One region of the Cytobacillus sp. GQ23 genome, then DNA from elsewhere that is predicted to be linked to it. Evidence: riboswitches for the same ligand, from Rfam matches in the RefSeq annotation. Region 1 holds a riboswitch; each other region holds the start of a gene.

The links. A riboswitch is a leader RNA that binds a small molecule or an ion and turns the genes downstream of it on or off. The one in region 1 is predicted to bind S-adenosylmethionine.
Region 2: it holds a riboswitch for S-adenosylmethionine, as region 1 does, so the genes downstream of both, AC6CHU_RS22950 (O-acetylhomoserine aminocarboxypropyltransferase/cysteine synthase family protein) here and AC6CHU_RS10625 (methionine ABC transporter ATP-binding protein) in region 1, are expected to answer to the same signal.
Region 3: it holds a riboswitch for S-adenosylmethionine, as region 1 does, so the genes downstream of both, metK (methionine adenosyltransferase) here and AC6CHU_RS10625 (methionine ABC transporter ATP-binding protein) in region 1, are expected to answer to the same signal.

Annotation. Positions count from the first base shown of each region.
Region 1 covers NZ_JCAXER010000010.1:139,524-145,054, forward strand. The annotation lists gene AC6CHU_RS10615 (NRDE family protein) at 34-789, shown strand; gene AC6CHU_RS10620 (PAS domain-containing sensor histidine kinase) at 821-2,236, opposite strand; SAM riboswitch class I at 2,474-2,573, shown strand; SAM riboswitch class I at 2,675-2,775, shown strand; gene AC6CHU_RS10625 (methionine ABC transporter ATP-binding protein) at 2,940-3,971, shown strand; gene AC6CHU_RS10630 (methionine ABC transporter permease) at 3,961-4,611, shown strand; gene AC6CHU_RS10635 (MetQ/NlpA family ABC transporter substrate-binding protein) at 4,630-5,457, shown strand; gene AC6CHU_RS10640 (M20 family metallopeptidase) at 5,482-5,531, shown strand, end outside.
Region 2 covers NZ_JCAXER010000036.1:14,159-19,689, forward strand. The annotation lists gene AC6CHU_RS22940 (methionine ABC transporter permease) at 1-124, opposite strand, end outside; gene AC6CHU_RS22945 (methionine ABC transporter ATP-binding protein) at 117-1,142, opposite strand; SAM riboswitch class I at 1,295-1,399, opposite strand; gene AC6CHU_RS22950 (O-acetylhomoserine aminocarboxypropyltransferase/cysteine synthase family protein) at 1,540-2,856, opposite strand; SAM riboswitch class I at 2,940-3,041, opposite strand; gene AC6CHU_RS22955 (SCP2 sterol-binding domain-containing protein) at 3,093-3,431, opposite strand; gene AC6CHU_RS22960 (MFS transporter) at 3,575-4,846, opposite strand; gene AC6CHU_RS22965 (thioredoxin family protein) at 5,002-5,310, opposite strand; gene AC6CHU_RS22970 (toprim domain-containing protein) at 5,329-5,531, opposite strand, start outside.
Region 3 covers NZ_JCAXER010000025.1:32,863-38,393, reverse strand. The annotation lists gene asnB (asparagine synthase (glutamine-hydrolyzing)) at 1-635, opposite strand, end outside; gene metK (methionine adenosyltransferase) at 927-2,120, opposite strand; SAM riboswitch class I at 2,429-2,544, opposite strand; gene AC6CHU_RS19500 (thiol-disulfide oxidoreductase DCC family protein) at 2,650-3,024, opposite strand; gene pckA (phosphoenolpyruvate carboxykinase (ATP)) at 3,243-4,829, shown strand; gene AC6CHU_RS19490 (DUF2584 domain-containing protein) at 5,220-5,462, opposite strand.

The sequences.
Region 1 (5,531 bases):
AAAATAAAAATAAAAATGAAAGCAGTGATCTGCATGTGTTTAATCCTCTTTGGATACAAAGTACATCCAAAATACAAGCTGATATTGGCCGCCAATCGGGACGAATTTTATGAGCGTCCAACTGCCCCGGCGCATTATTGGGAGGATCATCCCCACATTCTTGCCGGCCGGGATTTAAGGAAATTGGGAACATGGATGGGGGTCACAAAGAATGGTCGTTTTGCAGCGCTGACAAATTACCGCGATCCGAATGAAGTGACAGAAGACAAGAGGTCAAGAGGAGATCTGGTGGCTGATTTTTTGAAGGGCAGTGATTCGCCTGCTGACTTTATGCACAGGGCATCTGAACGGCGGAGCAGCTATCCCGGCTACAATCTGCTGGCAGGAAATATGGAGGAGCTTTATTATTATTCGAATGTGGAAGATAGAATAGAGCAGCTTCAGCCGGGAATATACGGAGTCAGTAATCATGTGCTGAACACTGAATGGCCGAAGGTGAAAAAGGGGAAGGAGGGTTTATCAGAGATTATAGATAATCCAGCCGGGGACTTAACAGAAGACCTGTTCACACTTCTCAGGAATACAGACCCTGTACCCGATGATTTGCTTCCCAAAACAGGAGTTTCACTTGAATGGGAACGGATTCTGTCTCCTTTATTTATCAAAAGCGATGGCTACGGAACAAGGAGTTCAACCGTTTTGCTGGTGTCAGAGGATGAGATTTTTTACAAGGAGAGGGTACATATTGGGAGTGAAAGAGCGGAACAGGAATTTATTCTCCAAAAATAAGAAGCCAGTTTAGGCGGCTGGCTTCTTTTATTTAGGCAATCGGTAAAGTAATGCGGACCGTTGTTCCTTCCTTTTCCCTGCTGTGGATGTAAAGGTTTCCGCCGTGGTTTTTAATGATTTTTTTGCAGATCATGATGCCAAGGCCGGTTCCTTTTTCTTTTGTACTGTAAAAAGGCTCACCCAGTTTGGCGAGGCGTTCTTCCGGTATGCCGATTCCTTCATCCTCGACACTGATGATGACAGATTGGTCTTCCTGACGGATATCGACGTTTATTTTGCCGCCCATTGGCATGGCTTCAATTGAGTTCTTGATGATGTTAATCAGGACCTGCTTAATTTTATCTTTTTCACATTTCACAAAGAACTCGCCGGGTGATTGAGTTAATTCGATCAGGATATTTTCCATAACCGCCTGGCTGTTTAAAAGGGTAATCACACTTTTTACAACGTTTGTCAGGCAGGTTTCTTCCATTTCGGTTATTTGAGGTTTGGCGAGAACGAGCAGGTCATTGACGATGCCTTCAATCCGTTCCAGCTCATTTAGAATGACCTCTGCGAAATTACCCTTATGTTCTTCGTATAATAGCTGCGTAAAGCCTTTAATGGCTGTAAGCGGGTTGCGGATTTCATGGGCAATGCCTGCAGCAAGCTGACCGACAACGGAAAGTTTTTCAGCGTTCTGCAGCTTTTCTTCAGTCTTCTTTTGTCCGGTTACATCTTTGATAATGATCTGGTATACCTTTCTGTTCTTGAAGGTGGTTGGAATCAGCTGGACTTCAGCTTTTCTTACTTGTCCATCGGTCCGGATCAGATTAAGCTCAAAATTCACGCTCAGCTTTGTTTGCAGAAAATCATCGAGGGTGGAATGTTCTGAAGGAGGGATGTAGTCGTGGAGGGAGGTGCCGATTATCTCTTTGATGCTCGTGAACCCAAAGAGCTTCTTTCCTTCATTATTGATATAGGTCCAAATCCCCTTTTGTGTCACCATTCCGATCGTATCCTTGGAGTACTCCACCAGAAAGCGGTACTTCTCCTGTGTTTCAAGAATTTCCTCTTCCATGATAATTCTCTGTGTCATATCCCGGATGATGCACATCATTTCTTTATCCTCATTAATGACTGTAAAATTGGCTTCCAGCCATAGGTAATGGCCTTCCTTATGTCTGAAACGAAAAGTCTCCCGTTTATGCGGGAGTTGTTCAAGATCTGCCAATGCATCTCTAAGAAGATCCCGGTCATTGGGATGGCAGTATGTATAAAGGCTGCTTCGATAAAAGTCCTGCTGCGTATACCCCAGCATTGATAGGCAGGAAGGGGAGACATATAAAGCAACGCCTTCTTTTGTCACTCTTGCAATCACATCGCTGGAATGCTGAATGGCCAGCTGCAGATTCCTCGCTTCGACTTTGTCGGCGAATAAATCTGCCGGATTCTCGGTCATAATCATTTTGTCCCTCCTTTATTGAGAAATGACACTTTTCCATTATTATACATGAGATAGAGGTATAGACACATAGGATTTAACTATCATTTTTTAGAAGAGTCCATAGCATACGGGTTAATGACAGAGCGGATTCAGACCAGGAGGCGGTAATCAAATAAAATATATTTAAACTTTATATTGACTTTCTTTACTTTAAGATGGTAAAGTATTAAGCATATTAACAACCGCATATTAAAAATCTTCTTATCAAGAGAGGTTGAGGGACTGGCCCTATGACACCTCGGCAGCGGACAAAATTGTACCGTGCCAAATCCAGCAAGCATTGCTTGAAAGATAAGAAGAGGACCATTGATAAATGCTGCCCTCTTCTTTCTTTAGAAGAGGGTTTTTGTTTTACGCGGAAATATTGCATCAAGATTCTATTCATAAACATATGAATAATTCTTATCAAGAGAAGCAGAGGGACCTGGCCCAATGAAGCTTCGGCAGCAGGCAGACTGCACTGTGCCAAATCCAGCAGGCAAAAGCCTGGAAGATAAGGAGAGGACTTTAAAAAACCTCTTCTGATGGAAGGGGTAAATTTCAGGATATAATTCTTAGTTTTCGGATTGGAATAGTTAGACAATGGAAGGTGACAGGTACCTATACCAGTTCATCAAATTGGTATAGGTGCCTGTCACCAACCACCACAAAGGAGAGAGGCTGCATGATAGAGTTTCAGAATTTAAAGAAGGTCTATAAAAGCGGAGGTCAGCAGGTAGCTGCTCTGGATGGAATAGATTTAAAGATTAATAAGGGGGAGATTTTCGGGGTGATCGGCTTCAGCGGTGCGGGAAAGAGCTCTTTGATCCGCTGTGTCAATTGGCTGGAGAAGCCGACTTCAGGAAAGGTCATTGTCAGCGGCCATGACTTGACGGCTTTATCTGTTAGAGAAATTCGCGAAGTGAAAAGAAACATAGGTATGGTCTTTCAGCATTTCAATCTCTTAAACTCGAAAACAGTGTTTGCCAATGTGGCGATGCCGCTCACACTGGCTAAGGTCTCGAAGGGTGAAATAAAAAAGCGTGTCCATGAACTATTAGAATTCGTGGGGCTTGCCGACAAGGCGAACAGCTATCCTGATCAGCTGTCAGGCGGACAAAAGCAGCGGATCGGAATCGCCCGGGCGCTCGCAACACAGCCTTCCATTCTATTATGTGATGAAGCAACTTCTGCTCTGGATCCGCAGACAACCAGCTCGATCCTGCAGCTGCTGAAGAAAATAAATAAAGAATACAACATTACGATTCTGATCATTACTCATGAAATGTCTGTTATCAGGGAGATCTGTGATCGTGTCGCTGTCATCGAGGCAGGGAAGATTATTGAAGAAGGAACTGTCTTCAATGTCTTTTCTTCACCCCAAACCCCAACAGCGAAAAACTTTGTCAGCACGGTTATGAATGATCAAATACCTGAATCCATTAAGCAAGTGATTGAAAAGCAGCAGGGGCTTCAAAAGGTATTCAGAATCAATTTTGTCGGGAATTCTGCCGGCCAGCCGCTGCTTTCACAGGTTGCTAAAAAGTTTAATATTGACTTCAACGTTCTGTTTGGAAATATTACAGAACTGCAGGGAACCCCGTTTGGCAATCTCATTGTCGAATTCCAGGGGCAGGACAGTGAAATCAGAAGGGCGATTCAGTACATCAGCCAGGAAAAAGTTTCAATAAAGGAAGTGACTGCACGTGCTAGTTAACCAGGAAAAAATCATTGAAGCCTTAATCGAAACGGTCCAAATGGTGGCATTTTCACTGCTGTTTTCAGCTCTTATCGGACTCCCGCTTGGCATATTGCTTGTTGTGACCAGGAAAGGGCATCTGCTGGAAAACACCGTTGTTTTTAACATCATAAACAGCATTATTAATATTTTTAGATCAGTTCCTTTCATCATTTTAATGGTAGCCATTATCCCAATTACCCGGATGATTGTCGGAACATCGATTGGAACCGCCGCAGCCGTAGTGCCTCTTGTCTTTTATGCAGGACCCTACATTGCGAGATTAATAGAAAATTCATTGCTCGAGGTGGATCCAGGCGTCATTGAAGCGGCAGAAGCAATGGGAGCGACACCAGGACAGATCATTTTAAAATTCCTGATTCCTGAAGCACTTAGTTCGCTGGTATTGGGCTTTACCATTGCGACAATTGGTCTGGTAGGAGCATCTGCCATGGCTGGGGCAGTTGGAGGAGGCGGCCTTGGTGACCTTGCCATTACATACGGCTATCAGCGATTCGATACAACCGTCATGCTGATTACTGTTGCAATCTTAGTGGTCATGGTTCAGGGCCTTCAGTCATTCGGAAATCTCTTATCCAAAAAAATCAGAAGAAGATAACATAGGGGGAAATACATCATGAACAAACTATTTATATCATTCATTATTTTAGCATTGGCTGTCTTTACTGCCGCATGCTCAAGTACTACAGGCGGAGAAGAAACAAAGAAAGTTAAATTGGGTGTCAGCGGATCAGATACACGCATTTGGGATTTTATTGCTGAGAAGGCTGAAAAAGAAGGCATTGAAATTGAGGTTGTGACATTCTCTGATTATGTACAGCCAAACGTTGCCCTTGCCGAAGGTGATCTAGATGTAAATGCATTCCAGACAGTCGCTTATTTTGACACTTTTATTAAAGAGCATAATATGGATCTTTCACCGATCGCGACAACTGTTTTAGCACCAATGGGCCTTTATTCGGAAAAAGTAAAATCAGTCGAAGACATTCCGGAAGGCGGCAAAATTGCCATTCCAAATGATGCTTCAAATGGGGGAAGAGCGCTTCTGTTACTGGAGGAAGCCGGCCTGATCAAACTATCCGAGGACTATGATGGAAATCTTGATCTGAATAAAATCGTTGAAAATCCAAAGAACCTTGAATTTGTAGAAATGGTCTCAGCGCAGACACCTCGTGCTCTTCCAGATGTCTCTGCTTCAGTCGTTAATAACGGAATTGCCGTAGACGCAGGCATGAACCCAACTAAGGATTCTGTTTTTATTGAAAGCGAAACCGCTACGCCGTACGTAAATATCATTGCTGTCAGAACAGAAGACAAAGATAACAAAACGCTTAAGAGAATTGCTGAACTTTACCAGGAAGATGATGTAGCTGATTTCATCACAAAAGAATATGACGGAAGCATGATTCCGACTTTCATTCCATTAAGTGATATTGGCTGGTAATTAATATACAAAGGAGGAACAATGATGACGGCACCTGTAAAAGCATTAGTTGAACTGAAAGAAGCAATCAAGAA
Region 2 (5,531 bases), on a different contig from region 1:
GCAGCCCCAGCACCGCTCCCAAAATAAAGGTTGCGATAACAGAAATAGCAGTCATATAGAGGGTTTCCACAGTAGCCTCCCACATGGAATCCCATTTTACATTTGGAAACCATTCATTAAGCATTGGAAATCACCTCCACGCCTACCTGCTGGGAATGGATATATTCAATTGCTTTTGCAACTTCCTCTGCTTCTCCATCAACATGGATGAATAAGGTACCATAAGAACCATTCTGCGTCTGGGAAATCTTCCCTTGAAGAATATTTACAGTTACCTGGAAATGACGGATCAGGTTAGTAATCAATGGCTGTTCAGCTGATTCGCCGACAAATCCTAATTGAACTACTTTTCCTTGTGGATACAAATCTACAAGATGATCAATCGTTTCCTTCGTTTCTTCAGGCTCTGTCACCTGCTGAACAAACCGCTTTGTTATTTCTGCTTTTGGATTCTTAAAGACATCTAATACAGGTCCGATTTCAACAATTCGGCCGCCTTCCATAACAGCAACCCGATGGCAGATTTTACGGATCACGTGCATTTCATGTGTAATCAGAACAATGGTTAAGCCCAGGCGTTCATTGATGTCAACAAGCAGCTCCAAGATGGAATCTGTTGTTTGAGGATCAAGTGCAGATGTGGCCTCATCACAAAGCAGCACTTTTGGGTTGTTAGCAAGGGCTCTGGCAATTCCGACCCTTTGCTTTTGACCGCCGCTAAGCTGAGATGGGTAGGCTTCTTCCCTTCCTTCCAGACCAACTAGTTTAATGAGCTCGTCTACTCTTTTGAGCCTTTCCTGCCGGGAAACACCAGCGATTTCTAGCGGAAATGCAATATTTTCTCTTACTGTTCTCGACCATAACAGGTTGAAATGCTGGAAGATCATGCTTATTTCCTGACGTGCTTTTCTTAGGTTGCTTCCCTTTATCTTTGAAACCTCATTGCCGGCTACTGTTACGCTGCCATGGGTAGGAAGCTCCAGCCCATTCAGCATACGGATTAATGTACTTTTACCAGCACCGCTATATCCGATAACACCGAATATCTCTCCTTCTTTTACCTCCAGGTTTACATCATCCACAGCTTTTACCTGGCTGTTTTTTGAAGAGAATATCTTCTGAACATCTGTTATAGAAATCAATGTGATAGTCACCTCTTTTATCGAAAGATACAGATAATAATTAATTGGCTGCTTCTATTTACCTATTTTTTACTCACAATAGACTTTCATGCGCAAATGCAAAAATGCCTTCCTGCACATGAGCAGAAAGGCATAAATAAATTTAGTCCTTCCTCTCATCTATCAAAGCTATGCTTTGAGTGAATTGGCACCATTTCAACTAAATTGACGGTTGCCGGGCTTCATAGGGCACTTCCCTCCACCTCTCTTGATAAGAGCGTTACGTTCTATATTCAATTAATACTTTAAATTATTTAAGCAGTTTTTTAATTACGTTTGCTATCGTATCATAGGCGATAAAAAGGTGTCAACGATGAAATTTCAAACTTTCGGAAAAAAGCGAATGGTAAATTATCCTTTACGCTTTTGCGGCCAACGATGTAAGACCCGCAGCTGTTTCAATGGCCTGTTCCAGATCTTCAATCAAATCCTCCGCATTCTCAATTCCGATCGAAATCCGAATTAGATCTTCCGGTACACCGGCAGCCTTTAAACCTTCCTCATCCAGCTGCTGATGAGTGGTGCTTGCAGGGTGGATAATCAGGCTCTTTGCGTCCCCGACATTGGCCACATGTGCCCAAAGCTTCAGGCTATTGATCAGCTTGGCTCCAGCCTCTCTTCCGCCAGCGATTCCAAATACAGCCACTGCTCCGGCTCCTTTTGGCAAGTATTTATCTGCCAATTTTTTGTCCGGGTGGCTTTCATGGCCTGGATAAAGCACCCAATTAACAGCTGGATGCGCCTCCAGATATTCCACTACCTTTTTGGCATTGGCAACATGCTCCTTCATTCTTACATGAAGAGTTTCAAGGCCCAGTGTGAATTGGAATGCACTTTGTGCACTCATTGCAGGCCCTAAATCTCTCAACAGCTGTACTCGGGCTTTGATAATATAAGCCGCTTCACCAATTGCTTCACTATAAACAATATCATGATAGCTCGGATCCGGTTTTGTAAATCCCGGAAACTTAGGGGAATTCCAGTCGAAATTTCCGCCGTCAACAATTATACCGCCCATTGTAGTTCCATTGCCGAGCAGCCATTTTGTCGCAGAGTGTATTACAATGTCAGCCCCATGCTCAATTGGCCTGCAAAGATAAGGAGTAGCAAAAGTGTTATCGACAATTAGCGGCACACCATTTTCGTGTGCAATTGCGGCAACTTTTTCAATATCAAGGATCTTCAGGCTCGGGTTTCCAATCGTCTCGGCGAAGACAGCCTTTGTTTTATCTGTTATTGCACTGCGGAAATTTTCCGGATCCTTTGGATCGACGAGTCTCACCTTTATTCCGTACTTAGGAAGTGTGACTGCAAACAAATTATATGTACCTCCATATAAATTTGAGGCAGCAACAATTTCATCACCTGCTTCAGCAATATTTAAAATAGCCAGTGTTATGGCAGATTGGCCGCTTGCAAGAGCCAGCGCACCCACTCCTCCTTCAAGAAGGGCTACCCTTTCCTCAAATACACTGACAGTGGGGTTATGTATCCTGCTATAAATATATCCCTGCTCTTTCAGAGCAAAGAGGTCTGCAGCGTGATCTGTATCCTTGAATTGATAAGCATTGTTCTGATAAATCGGAACTGCCCTCGCACCGGTTACAGGGTCAGGCTTGAGTCCGCCATGCACTCCAATGGTTTCAAAACGGTAGTTTTGCTTTTTGTCTGTCATCATAATCTCTCCTCTATAATAATGTTTGTTCATATCGAAGAGCTGAAAAGGCCCTCTTCATAAGAAGAGGGCTGTATCGTCTCTTCTTATCTTCCAGAGCATTCCGCTCTGCTGGATTTAGCACCGTGTACTTTACCGGTTGCCGGGCTTCACTGGGCCAGTCCCTCCGCCTCTCTTGATAAGAATATTCCGTTAATTAACAATATAATGATATTATCATACTATTTAAAAAATGGTCAAGTATTGGTAAGTGAAATTTTTTCTAAACAGAAAAAGGACTCGATGAGCAGTTTTTTTCTGAAAGTGGCTTCCATGATTATTTTATTTCGGGAAATTGCTTCCCGTAGCTTTACTTCCCCGGTAATCAGTGACAGCACATCTTCTTCCAATCCCGAGATTTCCACATCAAAATGGCTGGTATGGCTTGCCTTCTTTATTTCCCCATTCGAAACTTTTAAAGGAATGCTTATATTTCCAGCTTTAATAAGCAAAGAAAAATTTGATTTTCTCAGGAAAAATTCAAGATGCCCTTTCGCCTTTAATTCCCTGATAAATAAATCAGGTAAATCTCTCACAGCCTCACCTCTTTTAATGGGTTTATTGTTTTTACTATTCAGTAATAAAGAGCTTTAATCCTTTATTTTTCATTCGACAAAATCAGAAAAGCACTGCCTGTTTGATTGGCATTGCTCTTTCATTTCCTGAGAAATATGTCAGATTAAATTATTTTTACAGAGGGTTCTGCAGCTTTTGTCTTATTATAGCCTCTGAATACAATGAAAAAATAGATAGACCCAATCAAATATAAAGTGGCTGTAATAGTGAATACCAGAGCATATCCCCAATAGTCCCCATATCTCATGACGATTCCTGTTGAAACAGGGCCCATCACAGCCCAACCCAGATTGAAAACCATCTGATTAACTGAGTTTGCCAGCCCTTTCATCGAATCATTTACCTTTGACATCATGAGTGACATTTGTATAGGATTTCCCGCATTCATGAGCGCCTGCCTGAACAAAAAGCAGATGGCAGCCAGCCAAAGATTTTCAGTATATCCTGTTAAAAGCAGGAAGGGCAGTGACATGAGCTGCAGGATCACAACGGCTTTAACCTCTCCCAGCTTTCTTACAACAACCGGACCGATTATCATGGCAAAGGCCGTGGCAGCCTGACCTAATGAGATAATAATGCCAATTGCTGAATTCGAGGCGTCAAAGCGGTCTGCAAAGTATAAATTTAGATAAGGGATAACAAGTCCTGCGCCAATTCCAATGAGGAGCTGAGCCAAAGCAAACATAACTATAATTTTGACACCTTCATTATTAGCAGAAAGGTTTTTGAATGACAGACCTTTTAAGCCCTTTGCATCTTTTTGATCTTTCAAAACCTCTGAGAAATGCAAAATTGGAAAAAAGCCGGCCATGAAGAACACACTTGCAATTAGAAGAGTTATGCGGATACTGGTGAGCTGATCCGTAAACAGGGAAAAAGCATCTGTTAAGACGCCTCCGCTTAAATTGCCGATCACATTTGCACCAGTCATGATAGCAAAATGTATACTGAATAAATGGACCCTTTGGTCAGCTTTTGAATTCTCAGCCAGCCATGGTATGCCCGATACCTGTATAAAAGCTGTTGTCAGTCCTGTTAAAAAAGCAAATAAAATCAGCAGTTCCTGCATTTCAGCTATACTTCTGAAAAGCATAACTGCACCTGTGGCAACTGCCCCAAACAGCATCGCTTTTTTTCTGCCAATTCGGTCGCTCGCAATCCCTGCCGGCACAAGAACCAGGGCTGTCGCGAGAGCAGTCATGGATATGATTTGCCCATTAACACTTTCAGAGTAGCCAAGTTCTCTTATATAGAAATTATAAATTACCATGAATATCCCGAAACCAATTTGTGTAAAGATATTCGCCATAAAAGCCAATTTTATGTTGCGGTTATAGCTTTTAAATTGACCTGCCCACTCCCTGTAAAATGCCATCCGGATCCCTTCCTGCACTGTATAATTTTTATTTCGCTTCCCTAAGTATCATACTCTGTCAGGTGGAATTTGTAAATGTATTTTGAAAAGCGGAAATGGCGCTTCCTCAATATTTAAGCATGCAAAAAACCAGGCCGCTTTTGCTCCTGGTTTCTTTAATGAATACTTCTAATGTGATCCAATAAATAGGGAACGGATCGGAATGCATATATTTTCTCCTGTAAAGTTCCTCTTCTGAAAATAAGGAGGCAGGGGACGCTTTCTACTCCCCATTTTTCAGCCAATTGCGGCATATAATTTAAGTCCGCTTTCCCCATTTTTTGATCTGGCAGCAATTGTTCTATAACTGCCAGCATCTTTCCTGCCATCTGGCAGGTTCCGCACATAGGCGTATACAAATAGATAAGTATCGTTTCTTGTCCGCTAATCGCTTTCTCAATTTCCTGCTGCGACCATTCCTGCATTTTATCATCCTTACTTTATTATCTGTCCAGATATTGTGTATAAACGTCAATGTTAGCACCCAAAAGCACTGTTGCCAAGTGATGCTCCGGTGCTGTCGCTACTTCTCTGTACATTCTATCGATGTATAGATGCTCTGCCTCGGGAAATTCCCTTTTGAATTGTTTTCTCAGCTTTTCACCTGCTGCATCAGCATCCACCAATATATATACATCCTTATCAA
Region 3 (5,531 bases), on a different contig from region 1:
TTTTTAGTAAAATAATGGCCTGGCTCAAGCTTATGGATCCCCTCTGACATCGTGTGCGGCTCAGGCACAAACTGATAGGTCAGATAATGCTGCAGGGAGTCATAGTTCAATACATCATTCTTAAGCGCCAATAAGATGCTCTTCTTCTCTGATCCAAAGAACGTGCGGTCTCCCTTATCGTAATAAAAGAAAGGCTTAATCCCAAATGGATCCCTGGCTCCATATAGGGACTGCTCCTGTTTATCCCAAATGACAAACGCAAACATACCGCGCAATTTTTCAACAGCCTTTTCTTTCATATGGCTGTAAAGCGCAATTATGACTTCTGTATCTGAGCTGGTTTCAAAGCTTAATCCTGCTTTGAGAAGTTCTTCACGAAGTTCCACATAATTATAGATTTCACCATTGAAGATGATCCAATATCGCTCATTCTCGTAAGTCAGCGGCTGGTGTCCGCTTTCAATATCAATAATGCTCAACCGGCGGAAGCCGAATTGAATATGATCATCAAAATAGTATCCTGAATTATCCGGACCCCGATGAGTAATGATATCATTCATATTTTGGAATTGTTCTTTATCTGCGTCACGGTAATTTTGTGCTTTTTCATGTACACAACCAATAAAACCACACATTATGTACGTCACCTACTCCATTCTTTTCTCAATATTAAGATACAGCCTCAGGCGGCTCTTTGTCTTAGAAAACATACCCTATAATACTACCACTAATCGCTAATAATTAGCACGCAGAATATAAAATGTTTCTATACGGAAAATTAAGCCATTATCCGAAGTTTATACGATACCATAAAATTATAAACGACTATAGAGCATAAAGACCGAAAAGTGATTAACACCCTATTAGTATTAGACGCAAAAAAGAAAGCGGGAGTTACATCATAAATGCAACTCCCGCTTTTTATATTACGCTTCAGAACGAAGAATTTCTGCTTTGTCAGTACGCTCCCAAGGAAGGTCAACATCTGTACGTCCGAAATGTCCGTAAGCAGCTGTCTGCTTGTAAATTGGGCGGCGAAGGCCAAGCATGTTAATAATTCCTGCAGGACGAAGATCAAAATGCTTTCTTACTAGATCAACTAATACATCTTCATCCACTTTGCCAGTTCCAAATGTATCAACAGAAATCGAAACAGGCTGTGCCACACCGATCGCATAAGCAAGCTGGACTTCAACTTTTTCTGCTAAACCGGCTGCAACAAGGTTCTTCGCTACATAACGTGCAGCATACGCAGCAGAGCGGTCAACCTTTGTAGGATCCTTGCCGGAGAACGCTCCGCCGCCATGGCGTGCATATCCGCCGTAAGTATCTACGATGATTTTGCGTCCTGTCAGGCCAGCATCACCTTGAGGTCCGCCGATAACAAAGCGTCCTGTCGGGTTGATGAAGTACTTAGTATTCTCATCAATTAGTTCTTTCGGAACAACCGGGTTAATAACATGTTCCTTCAGATTTCGCTGAATTTGCTCAAGGCTGATTTCTGGGTGATGCTGAGTAGAAATAACGATTGTGTCAATGCGCACAGGCTTGTCGTTTTCATCATACTCAACAGTTACCTGAGTTTTTCCGTCGGGACGAAGGTAAGGAAGGATTTCTTCTTTACGGACTTCAGTCAGGCGGCGGGAAAGTTTATGTGCTAAAGAAATCGGAAGAGGCATAAGCTCTTTCGTTTCGTTGCAGGCAAAACCGAACATTAATCCCTGGTCTCCTGCACCGATTGCTTCGATTTCCTGATCGCTCATTTGCCCTTCGCGTGCTTCAAGTGCCTGGTCAACCCCCATTGCGATATCAGCAGACTGCTCATCAATGGAAGTTAAAACAGCACATGTTTCGGAATCGAAACCATATTTGGCACGGGTATAACCGATTTCTTTTACCGTTTCACGAACGATTTTTGGAATATCTACGTATGTAGATGTTGTGATTTCACCTGCAACTAATACAAGTCCAGTTGTTACAGAAGTCTCTGCAGCAACACGGGCATTCGCATCTTTAGCTAAAATCGCATCTAAGATTGCATCAGAAATCTGGTCACAGATTTTATCCGGATGACCTTCAGTAACTGATTCAGAAGTGAACAAACGACGTTTTGTTGACATCTGGCTTCCTCCTTATAAATAGAAAATTGAGCGAGAATAAGAAATGGGGAAGCGGAAAAAATAACTTTTCCCTGTCATTTCATGGATCTCTGTTTGATACGGAACTCATTCCCTTAGTAGTATGAAATAAACATGGAGTTTTTATTAGAAAAATAGACAGCGCCGGCAAGAATGCCAGGTAACCATTTATCAGATTCATGCCAAAAACTCACATAAATAGTACATTCCAAAAGCCGTTCATTTCATTGCAAAATAAAAAACCTTCTCATTAGTGAAAAGGTTGAAAGCAAATCGATTCGCGCCTTTCACTCTTATCGTTCAAGGAATTACGTCCTTGCGTCAGGTTAGCACCTTTGCTGATTATTGCCTTTAGCAGGTTGCTGGGTTTCATAGGGCCTGTCCCTCCACCAGCTCGGGATAAGAGAGTATCCGTTCAAGGTTGAATCATACCGTATTTTATCGAACCATGTCAACAGATTTTCATTATTTTTCACAGTAAAATTCCGACTTTAAAAATTCTGCTTCATCCTTATAGAGAACAGCTTCCATCATCACACTTTTTCTTTAGAAATTTGTGCCTGTTTTTCGCAATCCATTTGTATGTCGGATTGCCCAGAAGTGCTGTGAGTGGTATATACAACAGGGTGCTGATTAAAAAGGTTGCAGGAAAGAGGAACAGAAGTCTCCTTACTGCAGTGTAACCCTTTTTCACGCTGCCTGCGGGAGTAATAATATGAAGCTCCCTCCGCAAATCATGTCTGGAAAACGATAAAGTGCCCTGCATTTTTTCATATTCCTGCAGGGAGATCCATTCGACTTTATTCAGCCAATCGAGTTTATTAAAAATCCTCTTTGTTTCCTTGCATAAAGAACATGTTCCATCATATAGGGCAATTGTCTTCATTTTAGATCAGTCCCATGATAAAATTAACACTTTCTTCTATAATAGCATATATCAGTTATAAGGTGATTAAAGTGGATTGCATGTCCAAATGTGACAATTTTATAACACAGACAAAAAAGTTTCGTAATAGTATAGACTAATCATTTCAATGTGTTATACTAATTTCGAGATGTAATCACTTTCATAAAAAAATCGGGAAAAAGGAAGGTATTCATCAGATGAACTCTGTAAGCATATCAAATGAATTGAGCGAATTACTAAATGGCAGCAACATTCAAGTGCAATTATCCGTTCCTCAGCTTGTGGAAAAGGTTCTAAACCGCAATGAAGGGTCCCTTACTTCTACTGGAGCTGTTCGCGCTACGACAGGAAAGTATACAGGGCGTTCTCCTAAAGATAAATACATTGTTGAAGAAGCATCAAATAAAGACAAAATGGACTGGGGCAGTGTAAACCAGCCCATTTCTGAAGAAGCATTCTCTAATCTTTATAATAAAGTAATCAATTACTTAAAAGAAAAAGAAGAAGTATTCGTATTCAAAGGATTCGCAGGTGCTGATAAAAAACACCGCATGCCTATCCAGGTAATCAATGAATATGCATGGCATAACCTATTTGCCCACCAGTTATTCATTCGCCCTGCAGAAGACGAGCTATTGGATCATCAGGCAGAGTTCACTGTCATTTCTGCTCCTAATTTCAAAGCAGACCCTGCTGTTGACGGAACAAAGTCCGAAACATTCATTATCATTTCATTTGAACGCCGCACCGTTTTAATTGGCGGAACAGAATATGCCGGTGAAATGAAGAAGTCCATCTTCTCTGTTATGAACTACATGCTTCCAGAAAACGGAATTCTTCCTATGCACTGTTCCGCAAACGTTGGACGGGAAGGCGATGTTGCTTTATTCTTCGGCTTATCCGGAACTGGAAAAACAACTTTATCTGCAGATCCGAACCGCAAGCTAATCGGTGATGACGAGCATGGCTGGTCTGCGAATGGAGTCTTCAATATTGAGGGCGGATGCTACGCGAAATGCATCAACTTATCCCGTGAAAAAGAACCGCAGATTTTTGATGCGATCCGTTTTGGTGCTGTATTAGAAAATGTAGTGGTAAACAGCGAAACCCGGGTTGCAGATTACGATGACAGCACTTTAACTGAAAATACACGTGCGGCGTACCAGCTTCAGGCCATCGATAATATCGTTGACCCAAGCATTGCCGGACACCCTAATACAATCGTATTTTTAACAGCTGACGCATTTGGCGTATTGCCTCCAATCTCTAAACTATCAAAAGAGCAGGCAATGTACCATTTCTTAAGCGGCTATACATCCAAGCTTGCAGGAACTGAGCGCGGCATTACATCACCGCAGGCAACATTCTCTACATGTTTTGGATCACCGTTCCTTCCGCTTCCTGCAAATCGTTATGCTGAAATGCTTGGCGAGAAAATCGATGAGCATAACGCAAAAGTCTTCCTTGTAAACACAGGCTGGACTGGCGGAGAGTATGGAGTCGGTGAACGCATGAAACTTGCCTACACTCGTGCAATGGTCGAAGCGGCACTCGAAGGTGAACTCAACAACGTAGAAACGATCAAGGACGAAATTTTCGGGCTGGAAATTCCTCAGCATGTTACAGGAGTGCCTGATGAAGTACTTCAGCCAAACAAAACATGGGCAGATCAGGCTGCTTATGAAACGAAAGCAAAAGAACTTGCTTCAAAATTCCGTGAAAACTTCAAGAAGTTTACAAGCGTTTCATCTGAAATTGAAGAAAAGGGCGGACCAATCGCATAATAGAGAAGAATTGCCGTTTATGCGGCAATTCTTTTTTGTATTAAGAATGAACGGAGGTGGACTTACACCCTCTTACTGGGTAGCGATTCGATTTTTTCTTCTTTCCTCTGCTCCTGTGGTACTAATCCCTCTGTTTAGTGCTCTTCGCAGCCCCTTTTCCGCTCTCGGTGGCACTGCTCCCTCTGTATAGTTCCCTTAGGAGAGACTTTTCCCCGCCCAATGGCGCTATCACACCGATTAGTTCTTTTCACAGACTCTTCTCTGCTCCCAAGAGGCACTATCCCCTCTGATTAGCTCCCTTCGCATTCCTTCACCGCACCTGGAGGAACCCGCTTACAGTTACAGAAAACTTTGAACAAAAAAAACGCCGGACCATGTCCAGGCGCTCTTCTAATTGGTTGAATTTAAGGAAACAAGCTGGTAAGTAATGAGTGTCTGGCTGTTTTCCCATTCCACTTTACGGATGACTCCCATTCCGTTCAGGTCGCCATCAATTGTCCTTTTTACCTCGACCGGGATATCGAGCGGATATAATCTGTATCCTTCTTTGACAAGTGAAAAATAATTCTCATCAAGTCTTTTTTCCCTTCCCTTTGTAACAATCATTGTGTTTAGCTCTAAAGGCATACCCATTGGTATCTCTCCTTCATTCTTATTACTTTCCTCTATTTTACCCCACCTGTTTCGGCTCTGAAAGCCTTT